Regions from separate parts of the Streptomyces sp. XH2 genome, predicted to be linked through region 2. Evidence: riboswitches for the same ligand, from Rfam matches in the RefSeq annotation. Region 2 holds a riboswitch; the other holds the start of a gene.
What was found. A riboswitch is a leader RNA that binds a small molecule or an ion and turns the genes downstream of it on or off. The one in region 2 is predicted to bind glycine.

Region 1 (8,969 bases), on a different contig from region 2:
CTCGTTGTCGAACGGGGCGACGGTCTTGGGGAAGGCCGCGTAGCGGATGAAGCCGGTCTGCGGGTTGTCGACGTTGCCCTTCTTCTCCTTGAGGGCCTTCTGCCGGCCCGCCGAGCCCATGCCGGTGGCGTTGATGTCGAGGTCGTAGTCGCCCTTGATCAGCCGGTTGTCCATGTCGTCGGCGTTGGTGATCAGCGTGACCGAGATCTTGTCCGGCAGGGCCTTGCGGACCTGGTCGGAGTCCTTGTTCCACTTGTCGTTGCGGACCAGTTCCAGGCCCTTGTTCGGGCTGTACGCGACCCACTTGTACGGCCCGTTGGAGAACGGCTTCTGGCCGTACCGCTCGGCGGTGTCCTTGTCCGGGCGGACCGGGGCCGCGGCGGGCATCGCGATCATCTGCAGGAAGTCGCCGTTGGGCTTGGGCAGTTTGAAGACGATCGTCTTCTCGTCCGGCGTCTCGATCGCCTTCAGCCCCAGCTTGTCCTTGCTCTCGTCCTTGTACGGGCCCTTGTACGTCTTCTCGGGGTCCAGGACCTGCATCAGCCAGGTGGGCCCGCCGGAGATCTTGTCGGTGGCCCAGGTGCGCTCGATGCCGTACTTGATCTGCTGGGCGGTGACGGGCTGCCCGTCCTCCCAGGTCACACCGGGCCGCAGGGTGAAGGTGTAGGTCTTCTTGTCCTCCGAGACCTTGCCGGTGTCGGTGGCCAGGTCCGGGACCAGGGTGGTGCTCCCGCCGCCCGCGGCCGGCTTCGGGGTGATCAGCGTGCGCGCGTAGTAGCGGGCGAAGTCCCACATGAATCCGTAGTAACCGCGCTGCGGGTCCCAGGAGTCGGCGTCCTGCGTGCCGATGAACTTCAGCTCGCCGCCCTTCTTCTCGGAGGCGCCCGCGACCTTGTCGACCGCGGCGTTGAAGCCCGCGCCCTTGCCGTCCCCGCTCTCCTTGCCGCTGCCGCCACCGCCGCCGCAGGCGGCCGTCGTGGCCAGGGCCGCGACCACGAGGGCCGCCCCGGCGGCGGACCTCCGCCTCGAATTCCGCTGTGTTCTCAAGGTGTCGCGACCTCCGTGATCGTCGCCGCCCGGGAACGGGCCGGCGGGTTTGCGGACGTGAGCCTCCTGACGGACCGACAGGGGCGGTGGGACACGAGCAGGACGGCGGGTGCGGGCCCCCGGCGCGCGCTAGCGCGACCCCTTGGGGTCCAAGGCGTCCCGGACACCGTCGCCGAAGAGGTTGAACGCGAGGACGGTGAGGAAGATGGCCAGACCCGGGATGATCATGAAGATCGGGTCCGCCTCGTAGTGGTCGACGGCCCTGGCGAGCATCTCGCCCCACGATGCCGTCGGGGGCTTGACTCCGGTACCGAGGAAGCTGAGGGCGGCCTCGGTGAGGACGTTGGTGGGGATCATCAGCGTGGTGTACACGGTGATCGGCGCGACCAGGTTGGGCAGCAGCTCGCGGAAGAGGATGTAGCCGCGGCCCGCGCCCAGGCTGCGCGCGGCCTCGACGTACTCCCGCTCCCTGAGCGAGAGGGTCTGGCCGCGCACGATGCGCCCGATGTAGGGCCAGCCGAAGAAGCCGATGACGGCGATCAGCACGCCCATGCGCACGCCCGAACCGGTCAGCCCCCACAGGGAGTCGGGGACCACGGACACCAGCGCGATGATGAACAGCAGCTGGGGGAAGGCCAGCAGGAGGTCCATGACCCGGCTGATCACGGCGTCGATCCAGCCGCCGAAGAAACCGGCGACGATGCCGAAGACGGTGCCGAGGAAGACCGCGACGACGGCGGACAGGAAGGCCACGAGGAGCGAGACCCGGGCCCCGTAGACGATGCGGCTGAAGACGTCGCGCCCGTTCACGGGCTCGACCCCGAAGAGGAAGTCCGAGCTGACGCCGCCCCAGGAGCCCTTGGGCGTGCTGAAGAGGGGGTCGATCTGGTCCTCGTGGAACTCGTTGGGCGGGTGGCCCAGGGCGCCCACGATCAGCGGGGCGAAGACCGCCACGAGGATGAGCAGCACCACGACGGTGCCGCCGGCCAGGGCGAACTTGTCGCGCTTCAGCCGGATCCAGGCGATCCGCCAGGGGGACCGGCCCTCGATCGCCGTGGCCGGCACGTCGGCGGCGACGTCGACGGCAGCGGTCTGCGCCGCGTCCGTGTCGTGCAGTGGTGCCGTCATCGTCTGGTGGACCCCCCTCGGCCGGCACTCGCCGGCCCAACGCCGCCGCGCATGCGGCTGATTCACATCACTGGTGCGAATGGTGCGATGGTGCGAGAAGTTGCGGGACGTGCACGCGGAGCAGGTCGTACGCAGGACCCGGAGTCCTTGTGGCGGGAGTCTTCAACGGCCCCGCGATCACCCGCCAGACCTGGTCGGCAAAGGATGCGCAACCGTGATGTGTGCAGGGGAGTTCCGTTATACGGACAACCGTGATCGGCCTACGGGGCGCCGGGCGGGCGGCGGAGCCCCGCCGGGCACCCGTCAGTAGGCCCCGGTCTGCGGAGGGTACCCGTAACCGGAAGGAGCGGCGGGCGCGCCGTGGGCGTCGCGGTCGTAGAACGGGCGGGCGTTGGCGCGCATCCACATCGCGACGGGGTCGTGCTCGTCCGACATCGCGACCGTGGACACCGGCAGGCCGTCCGGCACCGCGCCGATCGACTGCTGCATCATCAGCCGCACGGACTCCACCGACCCCGGCGAGGTGTCGTAGAGGTCCAGGCCGATGGCCAGGTACGCGCTGCCGAGGGCGGGCTGCACCCAGGCGCGGCGCAGCGAGCGCACCGCGGGGGTGCGGTGGGCGTTCTGCCCGAGGAGGGCGTAGAACTGCGGGATCTCCACGCCGGGCTCGCTCAGCCGCAGCGGCCCGGCCGGCAGCCGGTCCAGGCCGCCGGCGATGCGGCGCAGGTCGAGCCACGGGATGCCGACGCCGCCGCCGGGCGCGTGCGGATTGAGCCACAGGCCCCAGCGGCCGGGGGAGAGCGCCTCGGCGACGGCGCGGCCGGAGATCACCTCGTGGGCGCGGTTCCAGCCGCTGGCGGCGAGCTCCTGGGCCGACGTCACGCACGGGGCGTAGCCGAGGCCTTCGACCTCCATGTTGCCGTACTGGGCGTCGGGCGAACCGGCCTGGCCGTGCCAGAGCAGCATCCAGACCCGGCCCTCGGCCAGCGAGCGCAGCAGTGCCTCGTACGCGTCGTACCGGCCGGGCGCCACTTGGCGCAGCATCTGCTCCACGCCGCTCTCCGCGCCCGCGCTCACCTGGGTCCGCCTCTTCTCTCGGCCTTGACTGCTGCTGCGACCCGGGGAGCGCCGGCGCGCCCCCGTGGTCGTCCGACCAGCTTACGAGCCCGCCGCGGCGGACAGGGGAGGAGTCACAGGTCGCGGTCGTAGAACGGGCGGACCCGGTCCCGCATCCAGTCGCCGACCGGGTCCCGTGCCACGTCCAGGAAGACCAGCTGGACGGGCCAGGGCACGGGCACGGAGCCGAGGGCGCGGCCGAGGGCGTCGTGCGCCGCGGTGCGGCTCTCCGGATCCGGCAGGTCCAGCTCGACGCCGACGAACAGCGCGGGGGCGGCGCCCTCGATGCTGGCGAGGGCGCGGCGGGCCGTCCGGACGGTGCGGGCGGCGGTGAACTCGAGGCCCGCGGCGGCCAGGAAGGCCGTCGGCTCGTCCTGCCAGTCGGGCTCGAAGAGCCGCACCCGGCCGCCGGTGGCGTCGCCGTCGAGGACGGTGCGGCCGGCCCGGCACAGCTCGGCGACGGCGGGCGGGGGCAGCGGGGCGCCCACGGAGCCCTCGGGGTTGACGACGATGCCCACCTGCGGGGGCAGGCCGCGGGCGAACTCGACGGCCGGGGCGACCGCGTACGGCATGCGCTCGCCCGCGACGCGCAGGAGCTCGCCCTCGGAGCTGAAGACGGGCACGAAGGCCGCGCCGTCGAGCTCCAGCGTGGGCACGTCGAGGTCGGGGCTGTCCTGGCCGCCGCCGGCCGGAAGCGGAATCCAGACGTGGCTGCGGCCGAGCGCCTCCACGATGCGGGGGCCCGCGCCGGGCACGCCCACGGAGGCGGCGAGCACCTCTTCGAGCTCGTTGGCGGGCCAGCCGGGCGCGCCGGCTGCGGGCGTGCCACTGCCGGCGGGGGCCGGGGCCCGGCCGCCGTGCTGCCCGGGGATGCTCATCTCGTCCAACTCGTCCAACGCCGTCCAACCACCGTCTCGACAAGGCCGCACCCGCACCCTAACGGCTGAACCCCCGGCCGCTCCCGCCGGCTGCCGAAATCGCCCGTGATGTCCCAGGTCAGGGCGGCCCGGACGGGCGGTCACCCACTCTTGTCACGGCACTGACCGTGGCCACCGGGTTGCGCAGGGCCACCACGCGTCCCACGGTGATCGGGAAGCCCCCACGACAGCCGAAGGGACCTCCAGCATGCGTGTCAACAAGTTCGCCGCATCGGCGATAGCCGTCGCCGCCTGCGGTTCCGTCGCCGTGGCCGTCGCGGGCCCCTCCCTCGCCGCCGTGAACGCCCCGGACCCCGACATGTCCGTGGTCGTGACCCCGTCCCGGGCGCCGAAGGCGGCGGTCCAGCAGCAGCTCGACGCCGTCGGGCAGCTGGGGGAGGCGCTCACCCTGCTCTCCCGGATCGGCAAGGAGGCGCAGTCGAAGACGCCGGACGTGGCCGCGCTCAAGGAGATGCAGCAGCGGCTGCAGGCGGCGACGGGGCGCCTCTCGGACTCCCTGAGGGCCACCCCGCCCGCCAGGGGACGCCCGGCGACGGACCCCGTGGGCGACGTCCACGACCTGCTGAAGAAGCTGGCGGCGGCGGTGCAGAAGCTCGTCGACGCGGTGGAGAAGAAGGACAGGGCGGGCGTCCAGACGGCGATCACGGAGGCCCTGGCCGTCGTGAAGGACCTCCTGTCCAGACTCCCCCTGACGGGCGACGGCATGCCCCTGCCGGTACCGCTGCCGCTGTAGGCGGCGGCCGCCCCGCCCGGGTGCCGGCCCCTACGTGAAGGCGATGTTCCGGAGCGCGTCCACCGCCCCGCGGTCCAGCAGGAGCACCGACGTCACCCCCGCCGGCGGCCGGCCCGCCGTGACCTCGGCGGTCAGCCGGGCCATCGCCCGCCGGTGCCGCCCGAAGGCGTGCGGCGAGACGCCCCGGCCTCGCTCCGCCTGCCCGGCCAGCGCCGTGCCCGGGGGCACGTCGAGGAGCAGGAGGTGGGCCGCCGCGCCCCGGCGGCGGGCGTCGCGCGCGACCCAGCGGCGCACCCACCCCCGCTGCCCGCAGTCGTGCACGACGACGCTCGCACCGGAGCGCAGGGCGCGCCGCAGCGCCGCGTAGTGGGCGAGCCGGGCGAACGGCCGGTACGCGCCGTAGGGGAGCCAGCCGGGCGCGCGCCGCTCCAACCGCTCGCGGGCGTCCTGGGAATCGACGCACCAGACGATCCCGTCCCATGCGTCGAGCGCGGCCACCGCGCGCCGGATGAGCGTCGACTTCCCGCTTCCGGGCAGGCCGGAGACGATCAGCAGGTCGCCCGCGGGGAAGCACAGCTCCCCGCGGCCCGCGCCGCCGCGCAGGTCCAGCACCCCGGCCCGGGGCCGTGCCGCGGGCGGAGGGCCGCCGCTCTCCGCCGCGGCCCCGCCCGCTGTCGGTGCTGTCGGTGCTGTTCCCATCGGTTCTGCCTCTCCCCCGGTCCGGTCACTGCCCGTCACCGGCCCCTACCCACGGAACGTAAAGGCAAGGTAATCGAATTCGAGGGGCGCCAGGCAGTCCGTATCGCGCTCGTACGTGCAATGATGTGCGCGCCAACTGCGTATCCAACTGCATACCGGCCGCTCGAATCCGCGCGGGAGAGTCCCAGGCTGCACGCGACGCCGTGTGCGCTGGGCGCCGAAGGAGCAAGTTCCTCCCTTGAATCTCTCAGGCCCCGTACCGCGCGGACGAGGCAGATCTGAAAAGCGGGCCGCACCGCGTGCGGCTCCACCCAAGGTGCAAGCCGGGCTCCCGCGTGTCGCGGTGGCTTCCGGTGAACCTCTCAGGTTCCGATGACAGATGGGGAGGACGTCCTCACTGCCATGTCCGGGAGCCCACACATGACCGACACTCCTCGCCGCACAGCCCTCGACGCCCTGCATCGCGAGCTCGGCGCGACCATGACCGACTTCGCCGGCTGGGACATGCCGCTGCGCTACGGCAGCGAGCGCGACGAGCACGTCGCGGTCCGCACCCGCGCGGGTCTCTTCGACCTCTCGCACATGGGCGAGATCACCGTGACCGGCCCGCAGGCCGCCGCCCTGCTGGACTACGCCCTGGTGGGCAACATAGGGAGCGTCGCCACCGGCCGCGCCCGCTACACGATGATCTGCCGCGAGGACGGCGGCATCCTCGACGACCTGATCGTCTACCGCCTCGCCGACACCGAGTACATGGTCGTGGCCAACGCCTCCAACGCGCAGACCGTGCTCGACGCGCTGACCGAGCGCGCCGCCGGCTTCGACGCGGAGGTCCGCGACGACCGCGACGCGTACGCCCTGCTCGCCGTCCAGGGCCCCGCGTCCCCGGGCATCCTGAAGTCGCTGACCGACGCCGACCTGGACGGCCTGAAGTACTACGCGGGCCTGCCCGGCACCGTCGCGGGCGTGCCGGCCCTCATCGCCCGCACCGGCTACACGGGTGAGGACGGCTTCGAGCTGTTCGTGGCCCCCGGCGACGCCGAGAAGCTGTGGAAGGCCCTCACGGAGGCGGGCGCGGACGCCGGCCTCGTGCCGTGCGGCCTCTCCTGCCGCGACACGCTGCGCCTGGAGGCGGGCATGCCGCTGTACGGGCACGAGCTGACGACCGCGACCACCCCGTTCGACGCGGGCCTGGGGCGGGTCGTGAAGTTCGAGAAGGAGGGCGACTTCGTGGGCCGCGCCGCGCTGCAGGCGGCCGCGGAGCGCGCCGAGGCGCGGCCGCCGCGCAAGCTCGTCGGGCTGATCGCCGAGGGCCGCCGCGTCCCGCGCGCCGGCTTCGCGGTGACGGCCGGCGGCGAGACCGTCGGCGAGGTCACCTCCGGCGCCCCCTCCCCCACGCTCGGCAAGCCGATCGCGATCGCCTACGTGGACGCGGCGCACGCCGCGCCCGGCACGCGGGGCGTGGCCGTGGACATCCGCGGCACCCACGAGCCGTACGAGGTCGTCGCCCTGCCCTTCTACAAGCGGCAGCGCTGATCGCCCGGGGATCTCCCGTAGATCATCCGGACCCCCTCCGTTCTCACCTGTCAAGACCCGTTGCACAAGCACTCACGCGCATCCAGGAGAATCTAGCCATGAGCAACCCCCAGCAGCTGCGCTACAGCAAGGAGCACGAGTGGCTGTCGGCCGCCGACGCGGACGGCGTGGCCACGGTCGGCATCACCGAGTTCGCCGCGAACGCGCTCGGTGACGTCGTCTTCGCCCAGCTCCCGGCCGTCGGTGACACCGTCACCGCGGGCGAGACCTGCGGCGAGCTGGAGTCGACCAAGTCGGTCAGCGACCTGTACTCCCCGGTGACCGGCGAGGTCACCGCGGCCAACCAGGACGTCGTGGACGACCCCTCGCTGGTGAACACCGCCCCGTTCGAGGGCGGCTGGCTGTTCAAGGTGAAGATCACGGACGAGCCGGCGGACCTCCTCTCCGCCGCCGAGTACGACGACTTCGCCGGCTGACCTCGCCCTCACCTCCTCCTCCGCCCAGGAAGTCCAGGAAGAACTCATGTCGCTTCTGAACAGCTCCCTCCATGAGCTCGACCCCGACGTCGCCGCCGCTGTCGACGCCGAACTCCACCGCCAGCAGTCCACCCTCGAAATGATCGCCTCGGAGAACTTCGCTCCGGTCGCGGTCATGGAGGCCCAGGGCTCGGTCCTCACCAACAAGTACGCCGAGGGCTACCCCGGCCGCCGCTACTACGGTGGCTGCGAGCACGTCGATGTCGTCGAGCAGATCGCCATCGACCGGATCAAGGCGCTCTTCGGTGCCGAGCACGCGAACGTCCAGCCGCACTCCGGTGCGCAGGCCAACGCCGCCGCGATGTTCGCGCTGCTCAACCCGGGCGACACCATCCTGGGTCTGAACCTCGCCCACGGCGGGCACCTGACCCACGGCATGAAGATCAACTTCTCCGGCAAGCTCTACAACGTGGTCGCCTACCACGTCGACGAGCAGACCAACCTGGTCGACATGGAGGAGGTCGAGCGCCTCGCCAAGGAGCACCGCCCGAAGCTGATCGTCGCCGGCTGGTCCGCGTACCCGCGCCAGCTGGACTTCGCGGCCTTCCGCCGGATCGCCGACGAGGTCGGCGCGTACCTGATGGTCGACATGGCCCACTTCGCGGGCCTCGTCGCCGCCGGGCTGCACCCCTCCCCGGTGCCGCACGCGCACGTCGTGACCACCACCACGCACAAGACCCTCGGCGGTCCGCGCGGCGGTGTGATCCTCTCCACGGCCGAGCTGGCCAAGAAGATCAACTCTGCCGTCTTCCCCGGTCAGCAGGGTGGTCCGCTGGAGCACGTGATCGCCGCGAAGGCCGTCTCCTTCAAGGTCGCGGCCAGCGAGGAGTTCAAGGAGCGCCAGCAGCGTACGCTGGAGGGCGCGAAGATCCTGGCCGAGCGCCTGGTGCAGCCGGACGTCACCGAGGTGGGCGTCTCCGTCCTCTCCGGCGGTACGGACGTGCACCTGGTGCTGGTGGACCTGCGCAACTCCGAGCTGGACGGCCAGCAGGCCGAGGACCGCCTCCACGAGGTCGGGATCACGGTCAACCGGAACGCCATCCCGAACGACCCGCGGCCCCCGATGGTCACCTCGGGCCTGCGGATCGGCACGCCGGCGCTGGCCACCCGCGGCTTCCAGGCGGAGGACTTCCGTGAGGTTGCCGACATCATCGCCGAGGCGCTGAAGCCGGTCTACGACGCGGAGGCCCTGCGCGGCCGCGTCACGGCCCTGGCGGACAAGCACCCGCTGTACCC
Region 2 (8,969 bases):
AGTGAGGCGGGCGGTCGTGCGGGCTTCGGAGGGAGGCCACGAGGTTGCGGGGGGTCGGCGCACCAAGTCGAGGGTGCGTGGTGGAAACTGTCTGTTGACCACGGACGTTGTATGGATGTCCGGGTCGGACGGTGTGTGCATCGAGGGTTTGTCCTGCCCCACGGGCGGGTCTGTTTCGGTCAAGGGGAATCGCCCGTGAAGTTGTTTGCGAAGTTGTTCGGCAAGAGCGCACGCCAGGACGGCGGCAGCGCCCGCCACCGCGCGTCGCGCCACGTGGAGGGCGGCCAGGGCCAGGAGGGCGCCCACGAGGGGCGTCCGCTGTTCCGGGACGAGACGGCGGCTCCGGGAGGAGACATTCCGGGCGGGTCGGCTGTTGACCCTGCTGCCACCGGGCGCATAGGTTTCGGGGCACCAGCGACCTCGAGCGGAGGGTCTGCCTTGCCGGTTTGTACGAGGTGCGGCCACCGGAACGCCGAGGCGAGCCGGTTCTGCTCCAACTGCGGCGCCCCGCTGCGGCCCGGTGCCGTGGCCGAGCGCGCCTCGGAGACGACCTCCACCATCTCCATCTCCGGTCTCGAGGCGTACGACTCCGAGACCACCGGTCAGACGCCGATCCCGTCGCTCTCCCCGGAGGCGCAGGCGGCCGTCGACGCGCTGCCGCTGGGTTCGGCGCTGCTGGTGGTCCGGCGCGGGCCGAACTCCGGCAGCCGGTTCCTCCTGGACGGCGAGATCACCACGGCGGGCCGGCACCCGCAGAGTGACATCTTCCTGGACGATGTCACGGTCTCCCGCCGGCACGTGGAGTTCCGCAGAGGCCAGGACGGCGGCTTCACCGTTTCCGACGTCGGCAGCCTCAACGGCACGTACGTCAACCGCGAGCGGATCGACTCGGTGTCGCTCAACAGTGGCGACGAGGTCCAGATCGGCAAGTACCGGCTGGTCTTCTACGGCAGCCAGCGGGGCATCTGAGCCTCCCCGGACTCCGTCCGGGGGACCCCAAGGAAGGGCCATGCTTCGAACACCGTCGGGCGGCGCCGGGTCTCCCGGTGCCGCCGGCGCGGAAGGACGGCTGGTGAGCATCGGCACGGTGCTCAACCTGCTCCGCGAGGAGTTCCCCGAGGTCACCATCTCCAAGATTCGTTTCCTGGAGGCGGAGGGCCTGGTGGAGCCGCAGCGCACGCCGTCCGGATACCGCAAGTTCAGCACGGAGGACGTGGAGCGGCTCGGTCGTGTGCTGCGCATGCAGCGCGATCACTATCTTCCGCTGCGGGTCATCAAGGAGCACCTGGAGGCCCGGGCCCGGGGCGAGGCGCCGCAGCTGCCCGCCCCCGCGAAGCCGCGTGACGCGGCGCTCGTGGCCGACGGCCGCGTCGCCGGGACGCACGGCGACGCCGGTGGCATCGCCCCCGCCGCCGTCGCGGAGCCGGGCGCGCCCGTGCCCGCCCCGCCCGCGCGGATCGGCCGGGAAGAGCTCCTGCGTACCACTGGTGTCACGGAGAGTGAGCTGGTGGAGTGGGAGTCGTACGGGCTCGTCGTCCCCCACCCGGACGGCGGATTCGACGCCGATGCGGTGGCCGTCGCGCGCCTCGTGGCCGATCTGGGCCGTTTCGGCCTGGAGCCGCGCCACCTGCGCGCCATGAAGGCCGCCGCCGACCGCCAGGCCGGCCTGGTCGAACAGGTGGTCGCGCCGCTGCGGCGGCACCGCAATCCGCAGACCAGGGCGCATGCCGAGGCCACCACGCGCGAGCTGGCCACGCTGTCCGTGCGCCTGCACGCGGCGCTCGTGCAGGCGGCCCTGCACGCGGGCTCGCACTGACCGGCGAGTGCCCGACTACCCAAACCTGCCGGGCACGTCCTAGGGTTGCTGTGTGAACGAGCTCGATGTCGTGGGTGTCCGGGTGGAAATGCCCTCCAACCAGCCGATCGTGCTCCTGCGTGAAGTGGGAGGCGACCGCTACCTCCCGATCTGGATCGGACCGGGAGAGGCGACGGCCATTGCCTTTGCCCAGCAGGGCATGGCCCCGGCCCGCCCGCTGACCCACGACCTTTTCAAGGACGTGCTGGAAGCGGTCGGCCAGCAGCTCACGGAGGTCCGCATCACGGACCTGCGCGAGGGTGTGTTCTACGCGGAGCTCGTCTTCGCCAGCGGCGTGGAGGTCAGCGCCCGGCCGTCCGACGCCATAGCGCTGGCCCTGCGCACCGGCACGCCGATCTACGGCAGCGACGGTGTGCTGGACGACGCCGGGATCGCCATCCCGGACGAGCAGGAGGACGAGGTCGAGAAGTTCCGCGAGTTCCTCGACCAGATCTCGCCGGAGGACTTCGGCAGCAGCAGCCAGTGACCCGGCCGGAGCGGCTCGCGACGGCCCGCCGCGGCGCATTCGACTAGCCTTTCCCGGCGCAGGGGCACGCAAAACCACTCTCTGGGTGATTATCACTCGGCGTGCCGAGTGTGGCGATCGTTGACGCACCCCTGGTGACTGCCTACCGTCGAGAGGGCAGGTCAAGGACGGAGGTCGGCGTGAGAAGCATGGGCGACGGGACGGCGGTCGGCAGTCCGTATCCGCTGTTCGGGGGAGCGGTCGAACAGGCACCCCGTCATGCGGGCCCGGCAGCGGCGGTCACCGCCCCGCGCGGGCCGGAGGCCGATCTCATCGGCTACCGAGGGCCGACGGCGTGCGCCGCGGCCGGCATCACCTACCGCCAGCTCGACTACTGGGCGCGTACGGGCCTGGTCGAGCCGAGCGTGCGGGGCGCGGTCGGGTCGGGCACCCAGCGGCTCTACAGCTTCCGGGACGTGGTCGTCCTCAAGATTGTGAAGCGGCTGCTGGACACCGGGGTCTCCCTGCAGAACATCCGCACGGCCGTCCAGCACCTGCGCTCGCGCGGCATGGCCGACCTGCCGCGGATGACGCTCATGAGCGACGGCGCGACGGTCTACGAGTGCACCTCGCCCGATGAGGTCGTCGACCTGCTCCAGGGCGGGCAGGGCGTCTTCGGGATCGCCGTGGGCGTCGTCTGGCGCGACGTCGAGAGCGCGCTGTCCCAGCTGCACGGCGAGCGCGTGGACACCGGCGAGACCCTCGTCCGCCCCAACCCCGCGGACGAGCTGGCGCGCCGCCGCAACCGCGTCGGCTGACCTGCGCGCCCGCGGCCCGCATCGCACGTGAGTGCGATTGTCAGTGGCATGCGGCAGCATCGGTGTCGTGAGAAGCGCGCCGACCATCCTGCATCTCGACATGGATGCCTTCTACGCTTCGGCCGAGCAGGCGGCCAAGCCCAGCCTGCGCGGAAAACCCGTGGTCGTGGGCGGGATCGGGCCGCGCGGCGTGGTGGCCACCGCGTCGTACGAGGCGCGGGTCTTCGGCATCCGCTCAGCGATGGCCACGGCGCAGGCCCGCAGGCTGTGCCCCAACGCCGCCTACCTCACCCCGCGGTTCTCGCTCTACCGCGACATCAGCGAGGTGGTCATGGGCCTGCTCCGCGCCCTGTCGCCGCTGGTGGAGCCGTTGAGCCTCGACGAGGCGTTCGTGGATCTGGAGGCGGGCGGCGTCGAGCCCACCCCCGCGGCCGTGCGCGCCGTCGGTGAGCGCCTGCGCCGGGACATCCGCGCGGCGACGGGCCTCAGCGGGTCGGTGGGGCTCGCCGCCTCCAAGATGCTCGCGAAGATCGCCTCCGAGGACGCCAAGCCCGACGGCCTGCTGCTCATCGAGCCGGGCACCGAGCTGGAGACGCTGTGGCCCATGTCCGTGCGCGTCATCCCGGGCGTCGGTCCCGCCACCGCCGAGACGCTGCGCCGGGCGGGCATCGCCACCGTCGCCGACACGGCGGAGGCGGGCGAGGCGGAGCTGGTGCGGCTCCTGGGCAAGGCCCACGGCGCGGGGCTGTACGCCCTGGCCACCGGCCATGACGACCGCCCCGTCGTCGCCGAGCGGGACGCCAAGTCCGTGTCCGTGGAGGACACCTTCGAGGAGGACCTGACCGACCGGACCCGGGTGCAGCTGGAGATCGCCCGGCTCGCCGACCGCTGCGTCCAGCGGCTGCGCGCGGCCGGCCGGTCGGGGCGCACCGTCGTCATCAAGGTGCGCAGCTACGACTTCTCCACGCTGACCCGCTCCGAGACCCTGCGCGGTCCGACGGACGACCCCGCGGTGGTCCGGGAGGCGGCGGCCCGGCTGATCGACGGCGTCGACACCACGACGGGGGTCCGGCTGCTCGGCGTCGGCGTCAGCGGCCTCGCCGACTACACCCAGGAGGATCTGTTCGCGCAGGCCGCGAGCGAGGCGTCCGCCGCGGCGGACGCCTCGGGCGGCGCTGAGCCGGCGCGGGGCTCCGGCGACGAGCCGGGGGAGGGCGCAGGCGTGGTGGAGCGGCCGCGGCGGTGGCTGCCGGGCCTGGACGTGCGGCATGCCGAGTACGGGGCGGGGTGGGTGCAGGGCAGCGGGGTCGGGCGGGTCACGGTCCGCTTCGAGACGCCCTGGTCGGAGCCGGGCCGGGTACGGACGTTCGCCGTCGACGACCCGGATCTGGAGCCGGGGGAGCCGCTCCCTCTCGTGAGGGAGGCCCGGCCGGACGGGGACGCGGCGTGTCCGGACCCGCCCGCGGCTCAGGTGAGGGAGGCCGACCCGGGTCCAGGGCCGTCGGAATCCGCCGCACCGGAAGACGTACCGGAGCCGCCCGGCCCGGCCTCCCCGAAGCCCGGCCCGGCGACGAACGCCGCCGCGGCCGGCCCCGCGCCTGAGCCCGATCCCGGGCCCGCACTCGACTCCGGAGCGGTCTCGGGACCCGTAGCCGACCCGGTGCCGGGGGAAGGTCCGGGACCCCCGGCCGACCCGGGATCCCCGGCCGGGCCAGCGCCCGGCCCCGTGGCCGGCGCTTCGGGGAGTGCCTCCGGGGCCGGCGCCTCTCCCGGCCCCGCCGCCGGTTCCCGCCCCGTGCCCGGGATCGCCAGGCGGTAGTGGTGGTAGAGCTGCAGCTCCTGTTCCGGCGAGAGGTGGCGGCCGACGCCGAAGTCCGGGGCTTCCCTGATCAGCGCCCGGTCGTACGGGGTGCGCAGGCCTTCCTCGGCGATCTCACCGGTCGCCAGGGGAATGAACGCGTCCCGCCGGAAGAAGCCGGTCCGTACCGCCGCCCACAGCGGTTCGCCGGTCGCGTCGTCGAGATAGACCTCGTCCACCGTGCCGATCTTCGTCCCGTCCCGGTCGAAGACCTTCCAGCCGATCAGGCTCCGGGGATCGATGTCGCTCTGCACGGTTTCCTCCCAGGATCGGCGCCTCCTCCCACCCAAAAACACAAAGCGGGAAGCGGCCACTCGGGAGATCCGGCGGGAAACATGCGCTGGTAGTCTGGCGAGTGGCCGCAGAATCCGTGCGGGAGAGTCCTCCGGGAGCCCGCCCAGCGGGGTCGGCGGAGGCGCCGAAGGAGCAAATCCTCCCCGGAATCTCTCAGGCACCCGTACCGCACGGACAAGGTCACTCTGGAAAGCAGGGCGGGCCCGGTCAGCCACAGCGCCGAAGCCCCTCCTCACCGACGGTGAAAGCCGGGCCGCGCGTGCCGCGGGCCGGTGAAGCTCTCAGGTTGAGATGACAGAGGGGGAGGCCGTCCGGGTACCCGCGCCGTGGTACCCCTCGCAGGTCGCAACGACCAGGAGGCCTCCGCAGATGACCGCCCACCGCATCGCCCTTTCCGACCTGGAGCGGGACACCCCGTTCGAGCGCCGCCACATAGGCCCTGACGGCGAGGCCCAGGCCAAGATGCTCGCCCAGGTCGGCTTCGGCTCGCTGGACGAGCTGACCGCCGCCGCCGTGCCGGAAGTGATCAAGAGCGTGGGGGCCCTGGCCCTGCCCGAGGCCCGCAGCGAGGCCGAGGTCCTCGCCGAGCTGCGCACGCTGGCCGGCCGCAACGAGGTCCTCGCCCCGATGATCGGCCTGGGCTACCACGGCACGTTCACCCCGCCGGTGATCCTGCGCAACGTCATGGAGAACCCCGCCTGGTACACGGCCTACACGCCGTACCAGCCGGAGATCTCCCAGGGCCGCCTGGAGGCCCTGCTCAACTTCCAGACCGTCGTCGCGGACCTGACCGGGCTGCCCACCTCCGGCGCCTCCCTCCTCGACGAGGGCACCGCCGCCGCCGAGGCCATGGCGCTGTCCCGCCGCGTCGGCAAGGTCAAGCAGGGCGTCTTCCTCATCGACGCCGACACCCTGCCGCAGACGATCGCCGTGATCGAGACGCGCGCCGAGCCGACGGGCGTCGAGGTCGTCGTCGCCGACCTGAGCGCGGGCATCCCCGACGAGATCGCCGAGCGCGGCGTCTTCGGCGTCCTCCTGCAGTACCCCGGCGCCTCCGGCGCCGTGCGCGACCCGCGCCCGGTCATCGAGCGCGCCCATGAGCTCGGCGCGATCGTCACCGTCGCCGCCGACCTGCTGGCCCTGACCCTGCTGACCTCGCCCGGCGAGCTCGGCGCGGACATCGCGGTCGGCACCACCCAGCGCTTCGGCGTGCCCATGGGTTTCGGTGGCCCGCACGCCGGCTTCATGGCCGTGCGCGAGCAGTTCGCCCGCAGCCTCCCCGGCCGCCTCGTCGGCGTCTCCGTCGACGCCGACGGCAACAAGGCCTACCGCCTGGCCCTGCAGACCCGTGAGCAGCACATCCGCCGCGAGAAGGCCACCAGCAACATCTGCACCGCGCAGGTGCTCCTCGCCGTCATGGCGGGCATGTACGCGGTCTACCACGGCCCCGAGGGCCTGGCCGCCATCGCCCGCCGCACCCACCGCTACGCCGCGATCCTCGCCGAGGGCCTGCGCGCCGGCGGTGTCGAGCTCGTCCACGGCTCCTACTTCGACACCCTGACCGCGCGCGTGCCCGGCCGGGCCGCCGAGGTCGTCGAGGCCGCCCGCGAGCGCGGCGTCAACCTGCGCCTGACCGACGCCGACCACGTGGGCATCGCCTGCGACGAGACCACCACCCGCGCCCACCTGGACTCCGTCTGGGCCGCGTTCGGCGTGGCGGGCGACGCCGAGGCGCTCGACGCGGTGGCCGCCGAGGCGCTCCCCGGGGCCCTCCTGCGCACCGGCGAGTACCTCACGCACCCGGTCTTCCACGAGCACCGCTCCGAGACGGCCATGCTGCGCTACCTGCGCCGCCTCGCCGACCGGGACTACGCCCTGGACCGCGGCATGATCCCGCTCGGCTCCTGCACGATGAAGCTCAACGCCACGACCGAGATGGAGCCGGTCACCTGGCCCGAGTTCGGTGCGCTCCACCCCTTCGCGCCGATCGGGCAGGCGCAGGGCTACGTCACGCTGATCACCGAGCTGGAGGAGCGGCTCGCCGAGGTCACCGGCTACGACAAGGTCTCCATCCAGCCGAACGCCGGCTCCCAGGGCGAGCTCGCCGGCCTGCTGGCCGTGCGCGCGTACCACCGCGCCAACGGCGACGAGCAGCGCACCATCTGTCTGATCCCGTCCTCGGCGCACGGCACCAACGCCGCCAGCGCCGTGATGGCCGGCATGAAGGTCGTCGTCGTCAAGACGGCCGACGACGGCGAGGTCGACGTCCAGGACCTGCGCGCCAAGATCGAGCAGTACCGCGACGAGCTGGCCGTCCTGATGATCACGTACCCGTCGACGCACGGCGTCTTCGAGGAGCACGTCGCCGACATCTGCGCCGAGGTGCACGAGGCCGGCGGCCAGGTCTACGTGGACGGCGCCAACCTCAACGCCCTGGTGGGCCTGGCGAAGCCGGGCAAGTTCGGCGGCGACGTCTCGCACCTGAACCTGCACAAGACCTTCTGCATCCCGCACGGCGGCGGCGGTCCCGGCGTCGGCCCGGTCGCCGTCCGCGCGCACCTCGCCCCGTACCTGCCCAACCACCCGCTGCAGCCCACCGCCGGCCCGGAGACGGGCGTCGGCCCGATCTCGGCGGCGCCGTGGGGCTCGGCCGGCATCCTGCCGATCTCCTGGGCGTACGTCCGGCTGATGGGCGGCGAGGGCCTCAAGCGCGCCACGCAGGTGGCGGTCCTCGGCGCGAACTACATCGCCAAGCGCCTGGAGCCGCACTACCCCGTGCTCTACACCGGCCCGAACGGCCTGGTGGCGCACGAGTGCATCGTGGACCTGCGGCCGCTGACCAAGGCCACCGGCGTGAGCGTCGACGACGTCGCCAAGCGGCTGATCGACTACGGCTTCCACGCGCCGACCATGTCCTTCCCGGTGGCCGGCACCCTGATGATCGAGCCCACGGAGAGCGAGGACATCGCCGAGCTGGACCGTTTCTGCGAGGCGATGATCGCGATCCGCGCCGAGATCGAGAAGGTCGGCTCGGGGGAGTGGGGCAAGGACGACAACCCCCTGCGGAACGCCCCGCACACCGCCGCGTCCGTGACGGGCGCGTGGGAGCACGCGTACAGCCGCGAGGAGGCCGTCTTCCCCGCCGGGGTCTCCGCCGACAAGTACTGGCCGCCGGTGCGGCGCGTCGACGGCGCGTACGGCGACCGCAACCTCGTGTGCTCCTGCCCGCCGCTGGAGGACTACGACGGCTGATCAGGACGACGGGCCCCTGCCGAGGGGCCCGGACCTGACGGGGGCCGGTCCGGCGATCTCGCCGGGCCGGCCCCTTTGCGCGGATGCGGTGCCTTGCGTGCGGTGCTGATGCGGTGGTGCGAGCTCAGGCGGCCGTCACCACATTCCCCGGGTCCAGCGGCCGGTGCGGCGCGATGACGCGGCCGTCCGGCAGCAGCTCACCGGTGTCCTCGAAGTGCAGGACGCCGTTGCACAGCAGGCTCCAGCCCTGCTCCGGGTGGTGCGCCACGAGGTGCGCGGCTTCCCGGTCGGTGGAGTCGGCTGAGGGGCACGTGGGCTGGTGCTGGCACATGGGAGGGTTCTTTCGCTGCGATGTGGTGGCTGTCGTGCGGCTCGATTCGGTGTTCATGCCGCCCCCCGTTGGCGAATCGGTTGGTCGATACCAGT

Region 1: linked by a shared signal. The riboswitch ahead of gcvT (glycine cleavage system aminomethyltransferase GcvT) and the one ahead of gcvP (aminomethyl-transferring glycine dehydrogenase) in region 2 are both predicted to bind glycine.

Annotation. Positions count from the first base shown of each region.
Region 1 covers NZ_JBMMMZ010000012.1:277,569-286,537, reverse strand. Annotated here, with positions in the region: gene ACOTKD_RS25215 (ABC transporter substrate-binding protein) at 1-1,047, opposite strand, end outside; gene ACOTKD_RS25210 (ABC transporter permease) at 1,177-2,175, opposite strand; gene ACOTKD_RS25205 (enhanced serine sensitivity protein SseB C-terminal domain-containing protein) at 2,479-3,219, opposite strand; gene ACOTKD_RS25200 (enhanced serine sensitivity protein SseB) at 3,366-4,169, opposite strand; gene ACOTKD_RS25195 (hypothetical protein) at 4,417-4,962, shown strand; gene ACOTKD_RS25190 (AAA family ATPase) at 4,993-5,661, opposite strand; glycine riboswitch at 5,826-5,933, shown strand; gene gcvT (glycine cleavage system aminomethyltransferase GcvT) at 6,082-7,197, shown strand; gene gcvH (glycine cleavage system protein GcvH) at 7,296-7,673, shown strand; gene glyA (serine hydroxymethyltransferase) at 7,720-8,969, shown strand, end outside.
Region 2 covers NZ_JBMMMZ010000004.1:465,811-474,779, reverse strand. Annotated here, with positions in the region: partial or broken gene ACOTKD_RS11580 (DUF881 domain-containing protein) at 1-5, shown strand, start outside; gene ACOTKD_RS11575 (FHA domain-containing protein) at 112-969, shown strand; gene ACOTKD_RS11570 (MerR family transcriptional regulator) at 1,010-1,816, shown strand; gene ACOTKD_RS11565 (bifunctional nuclease family protein) at 1,869-2,342, shown strand; gene ACOTKD_RS11560 (MerR family transcriptional regulator) at 2,522-3,139, shown strand; gene ACOTKD_RS11555 (DNA polymerase IV) at 3,207-4,958, shown strand; partial or broken gene ACOTKD_RS11550 (PRC-barrel domain-containing protein) at 4,940-5,251, opposite strand; glycine riboswitch at 5,361-5,470, shown strand; glycine riboswitch at 5,472-5,596, shown strand; gene gcvP (aminomethyl-transferring glycine dehydrogenase) at 5,661-8,543, shown strand; gene ACOTKD_RS11540 (DUF5999 family protein) at 8,668-8,874, opposite strand.